DNA from 2 places in the Zooshikella sp. RANM57 genome. Region 2 is predicted to be linked to the other one. Evidence: predicted binding sites of a transcription regulator. Region 2 holds the regulator's gene; the other holds the start of a gene.

Region 1 (3,150 bases), on a different contig from region 2:
ACAGCACAAAACAGACAACTACGAACATTAGAAGTGGAATGAGTGCGTCCATTATACATTCACTCCTGTTTTATGTGGGTGATTCCACGCGTTAGCCAGAATTAGAATTGAGCGGAAGAACTCAGCAAAACCTTGTAAAATAAGTACACTACTCATGACAAGTATTAGGGTTTTTAATAGAAAAACACCTGGGATTCCACCTGGCTCATTTGAGCTTTCCAAAATTTGCCAGGATTTTCCTACGTAGTCCCAGCTCATGATGCCAATAAAAAAACAGACAGGTAATAAGAAAAATAGTGAACCTATAGCATCAATGAACGCTTGGCGTTTTCTGGACATTTTTCGGTATAAAATGTCCACTCGAACGTGAGCGTTGTGTTTAAGCGCATAACCGCTTGCGGTCAGAAAAATAAAAGAATGTATATAATGAGCGGATTCTTGTAATGCAATAGAGCCGATATTAAAGACATATCGAAGCAAAACAACTAGAAATATAGACAACATAAGTAGCAGTGAAAACCAAGATACAAAACGACCGATGTGTTCTGTGAGAAGGTCTATCTTCGTTGTTGTTTTAAAAAGAATAGTGAGTATTTGATTAGATTGAACGTTGTGCGTTGGGTGGTTTGATGGAGTATTATTAGAATAGTTGTTGTCTTTAGTCATTATTATTATCCCAGGTTACAACACGTGATATGCCTTTTGGTTATGACTTTAGAAAATGCTTTTTTTACACTGTACTTAAAACATCATGAATACTTGGTATATTGGCATGTTAAAATGTACAGTTCTTACCCTCAGAGCTAAATAAAGAAGTTAATCCATTTAATTTCTTCGTGTTTAATATTCCAGCATTTACTAATATTTTTATTTTTCGTTCTGTTTTAAGGTTCATATACTATATAAAAATGGTCATCTCACCATGTTTAATAGCCACAGTTTACCAGCTTTGTGTCGTAAAAAACCTCCAATGCGAGTATTGAATGAGGTCTTGATTTCTTATTATTGTGACCAATTATACTTGAAATGACTATAAAAATGCCAAAAACCTTTAATACGTTTGGTATTCACTGCACATGGGCTGTACAAATTTGCATCAGTTCTCTTTTTGCGCGAATGGGCGTGACTGTCTAAGTAGCTTAACATAATTGTCATATTGCATTCATATAGTTTGCGCATAGTCAACGCACATCACCGCTACTAAAAAAACTTGCAGGAGACTCAAATGAAACTGAAAGCATTTATTATTGCGCTGTCAGTTGCCTCCATGGGGATTACAGGCAGCTCTGCTATGGCAGCTTCACAAGTAGATACTAATTTACCTGAATATAAGAAGGCGAGTGGCGTATCAGGAAATTTATCAAGCGTTGGTTCTGATACATTAGCAAATTTAATGACGTTATGGGCTGAGGACTTTAAAAAGACTTATCCCAACGTCAACATTCAGATACAAGCCGCTGGCTCTTCAACTGCACCACCTGCGCTCACTGAAGGGACTTCAAATTTAGGTCCTATGAGCCGTAAAATGAAAGATAAAGAGCTCGAAGCGTTTGAGAAAAAATATGGTTATAAGCCAACCGCTATTCCTGTCGCCATTGATGCCTTAGCGGTTTTTGTTAATAAAGATAACCCCATCAAAGGTCTAACGATAGCCGAAGTCGATGCTATTTTCTCTTCAACTCGCAAATGTGGTGCAAAAGGCACAATAGAAGCCTGGGGAGATGCTGGTTTAGAAGGACCTTGGTCTAAGAAAAGTATTCAACTGTATGGTCGTAATTCCGTTTCAGGGACCTATGGTTACTTTAAAGAAAAAGCACTTTGTAAAGGGGATTTTAAGAACAATGTGAATGAGCAGCCGGGATCTGCTTCTGTTGTTCAGGCCGTTAGTGCTTCAGTGAATGGTGTAGGGTATTCTGGGATCGGCTATAAGACATCAAGTGTAAGAACAGTGCCATTAGCGCGTAAACTTGGTGGTAAGTTTATAGATGCAACGCCTGAAAATGCCATAAAAGGTGCGTATCCCTTATCACGCTTTTTATATGTCTATGTGAATAAGGCGCCAAATAAACCTTTAGCACCTCTGGACCGAGAGTTTATTAAGCTTGTTTTATCTCAGCAAGGACAAGGTATTGTTGTTAAAGATGGATATATTCCATTGCCTTCACAGGTTGTTATGAAAGAGCTCAAAAAGTTAGGCATTAATTAATGTGATGCCATGTCAGGTAGAGCTTAGACATAAAGGCAGTCAACGCTGCCTTTATGCTTTTTAAAGAAAAGAATCAATATCATGTATGACTTTTTATTCTCTATATCTAGACGCGTTATAGCACAGTGATTACTTTTAATGGAGTGTTGAATTTGCCTTAGAAAATCGCGCAACAGTTCAAGTTAAGGTCAATTAATTGTAACAAATATGTCATATGACGTCGGTATGGTACTGCTGCATGAAACCATATACATCTAAGTACAGCTCAATTGTAGACTTCTCAAGTCCAGCGCTTAAGCGCCATAAAATGCTGCGTCACTTTAAAGACAAATTAGCCGAGTGGGGTGTAGCTGTTGGTGGTGTTGGTGTTATTGTGGCAATTTTGCTGATTTTTCTTTACTTGCTATATGAAGTTGTACCCTTGTTTCGTTCTGCCAGTATTAATTCTGTGGCGACTTACTCTTTGCCCGCATCATCAGCAGAAAAAAATCTATATTTTGCGATGGAGGAGCAAGCTGAGATTGGCTTGAAGCTGGATAGTAATGGGCAGGTAACCTTTTTTAAAACGAATACTGGGAGTGTTATTCATACCGAAACAATTCCTATACCTGAAGATGCATCGATTACCAGTTTAGCCGAAGCTGATCCTGCAACTCATGTGCTTGCTTTAGCTCTTTCTAATGGTCAGGTTATTGTTTTTAAACATGAATATGATATTCAGTTCGGTGATGATAATCAGCGGACAATCAGCCCAAAAATTAGTTATCCCTATGGTAAAGAATATATATCCTTAGCAGCCGGTACGTCTTTTTCACATCTGGCATTAAGGGATACTGACGAGGCGTTAATTATCGCTGGGGCTGGAAAAGATGCTTTTGTTGTAAAAGCGTTAAATAAGGAAGAAAACTTTTTATCGGGCGAAGTCACGTTAACAGAGCAATTAC
Region 2 (3,150 bases):
CATCCGATCAGATTGCTGTTGCATTTGGTGAATTGCACGAAGCCATCGTTCAGGCAGGTTATCCGCATTATCAGCAAAGGTTTCTAAATAACCTCGGATAACGGTCAGTGGTGTACGTAGTTCATGGGATACATTGGCAACAAAGTCTTTGCGCATTTGTTCAAGGTTATGTAAGCGGGTGATATCCCGGGCTAACAGTAACCGGTCGTTTCGACCAAATAGCGTGATCGTAAAGAGTAGATGGATCTGTTCTGTAATGGGTGAGGGTATCTCAAGTGGATCTGCATAGCGCTTTTCTTCAAAGTACTTACAAAATACAGGATCACGAATCAGGTTGGTGATGAGCTGACCTCGATCTACGGGCGAACGAAACCCTAATAGCTTTTCGGCGGCATGGTTCCACCACTCCAAATTACCATGGCTATCAATCATGACTACAGCATCAGAAAGTGCAGCCGTTGAGTCTTGTACTCTATCAATAACTGCTTGTAAGCGAGCACGGGACTTTTGATGGCTGCGTTGGAGTCGGTAGATAGCATCAAAGATTTCTCCCCAGATACCTCGGCTTTCTGGTGGTTCATTATTGGTGAGCTCACTTTCCTGAAGCCAATGGTTTAATTTATAAACCTGTACTAAGGTCCAGAAGAGATAACTACTCAAAGTTACAACTAGGGTCCAAGCAAGCTCATCAATGGCAAGCCCAAAGATGACTACAATGACTGCCCCAAAAAACAATCGTTGTGGCATGGTTTACCAATCTATACTGACTAACCTTTGGTGGAAAAACGATAACCTGTACCGCGCACCGTTTGTATCAAGCGGTCATGGCCATTACCTAGTGCTTTACGCAGACGGCGGATATGGACATCAACAGTTCGCTCTTCAACATACACATTGCCTCCCCATACTTGATCAAGTAGTTGACTTCGGGTATAGGCACGTTCTTGATGAGTCATAAAAAATTGTAGCAGGCGATATTCAGTAGGCCCCATATCGGTAGGTTTGCCATTGATTGTTACTCGGTGGCTGACAGGGTCAAGTTCAAGTCCTTCAACACGAATGGGTTCTTGTGGTTCTTGAGCACCTGAGCGGCGTAAGACTGCTTTTAGGCGAGCAACGAGTTCGCGTGGTGAAAATGGTTTGGTGATATAGTCATCTGCACCAACCTCTAAGCCTTGTATTTTATTGTCTTCTTCTCCTTTTGCGGTCAGCATAATGATAGGAATGCCAGCCGTCATTTCGTCCCTTCGTAAGCGCCGAGCCAATTCTATTCCACTGGTACCAGGTAACATCCAGTCCAGCAGAATTAGGTCTGGCTTTTTGTCAATGATAATACCGTGCGCATCCTGTGTATTGTCTGCTTCCAGACATTCATAGCCAGCCATTTCTAGGGCGACTGCAATCATTTCCCTGATTGGGGCTTCATCATCAACAATAAGTATTTTTTTGCCAACCATGTTCAAGCCTTCTCTTCGCTCTACGGGTCAGCAACTCATTACACAGACTGTTTGTTACAATTAAATGACAAATAAAAGGCTGTTGATTGAAACCTTTTAGGCATTTAGCAGATATGCCAAATGGTCCTAACTGTTACCAAAAAGCAGTCATAGTGCCCAGGAAAATGAGTAATCCGACCCAATGATTATTCAAGAACGCAAGAAAACAACGCTCTCTGTTACGTCCATGTGTCAAGTAATGCTGGTAAATGAATAGCAAACTAGCAGCAATAAGACCAGTATAGAATGGCCAGTCAAGCTGTTGGATAATGCCTACAATAACCATCAACAGTAATGCAAGTAGCTGTAAAATAGCAATAATCAGGTTATCCGCACGACCAAACAATATTGCAGTGGACTTTATACCGATTTGCAAATCATCATCACGATCAACCATAGCGTACTGGGTATCATAGGCTACTGTCCATGACAAATTCGCGGCATAAAGTAACCAGGTAGTCACTGATAATTCACCTGTTTGTGCCGAAAATGCCATTGGAATGCTCCAAGAAAACGCTGCCCCCAATACAACTTGTGGGAAGTGGGTATATCGCTTCATAAATGGGTAGCAGGTTGCAAGTGCAAGTGCACCAAAAGATAGCAGTACGGTATAGGTGTTAGTTTGCAGAACCAGTAGAAATGAAAGTAGTACTAAAACAAAAAATAGCCAAATTGCTTCTGTTGCTGAGGCCTTTCCAGTAATTAATGGGCGTAGCTGAGTTCGTTTGACATGGCCATCATAATGACGATCAGCAAAGTCATTGATGACACAGCCTGCACTGCGCATTAAAAAAACACCCAATGAAAAAATAATGACCAGCTCTATATTCGGCAATCCCTGTGCTGCAATCCATAGACTCCATAGTGTGGGCCAAAGTAAGAGGTAGGTACCAATAGGGCGGTTTAGCCGCATAAGTTGACTATAAGCCCATAGGCGGGGCCATTGTTGCTGGATTACACGCATATTGACGTTTTTTTAATGATCATTTGAAGGCGATGAGGTAGTTAGTATATCACTTGCAGCTGGGTTGCCAATTTGTTCGCTTTGGATGTTGTGAAGTAAAAAGGGTAAGAAATACTCAGTGATCATCAGTGGTTGTTGATCGAGTAAAAATTTGGATCGGCGACCCCATACTTGTGCTGAGGGTAACTGTAAGTTGTGGGGAATGGGTAACTCAGTTGTATTCAACTTTGTCAGTTCAAATTGTGGTAAACGTTTAATACTGGTTTTACTAAATAAAAAGTGGCCCAGAGGTTGCTCATTTAAGGTAAGTAATTCTTGGAAATTATCACTCAGTGTTTCTTTAGGAATCACAGTACGCGCCAATATACAAGGCTGCTGTCTGACAAAAAGCGTAATTTCCCGAATATTGGTTAATGTGTCAGCTTTAATACCCAGATACTGTTGTTCTTCTTCAGACGCGGATAACCATTGTTGGTTAAGCAGGTGAACGGTGGCCTTGCTGTTAAAATGGCGAGTCAATCGATCCGTCAATGAACCAGGATGATTCAGCCAGTATTTAAGACGAGGGCATAATAGATCTTGAGCATGCCATACGTGGGTAGGGTGCCATAAACGTTCACTAAAAAACTGCATGTTGGAGTAGTGATTGAAGCTCATAATTCGCAGCAGGATGCTTGAATATGATTGATG

The links. The regulator PhoB, encoded in region 2, activates phosphate uptake and scavenging genes when phosphate is short. The targets are predictions, from matches to a motif close to TGTCATANNNNTGTCANA.
Region 1: a site for PhoB is predicted at 1,150-1,167, ahead of ACQ96U_RS24860 (PstS family phosphate ABC transporter substrate-binding protein). Genes of this name have one in related genera too.

What each region holds. Positions count from the first base shown of each region.
Region 1 covers NZ_JBOIUB010000020.1:45,707-48,856, reverse strand. Annotated here, with positions in the region: gene ACQ96U_RS24870 (TRAP transporter large permease) at 1-52, opposite strand, end outside; gene ACQ96U_RS24865 (TRAP transporter small permease subunit) at 52-666, opposite strand; gene ACQ96U_RS24860 (PstS family phosphate ABC transporter substrate-binding protein) at 1,226-2,206, shown strand; gene ACQ96U_RS24855 (ABC transporter permease subunit) at 2,445-3,150, shown strand, end outside.
Region 2 covers NZ_JBOIUB010000011.1:183,164-186,313, reverse strand. Annotated here, with positions in the region: gene phoR (phosphate regulon sensor histidine kinase PhoR) at 1-747, opposite strand, end outside; gene phoB (phosphate regulon transcriptional regulator PhoB) at 768-1,457, opposite strand; gene ubiA (4-hydroxybenzoate octaprenyltransferase) at 1,591-2,460, opposite strand; gene ACQ96U_RS20800 (chorismate--pyruvate lyase family protein) at 2,473-3,117, opposite strand.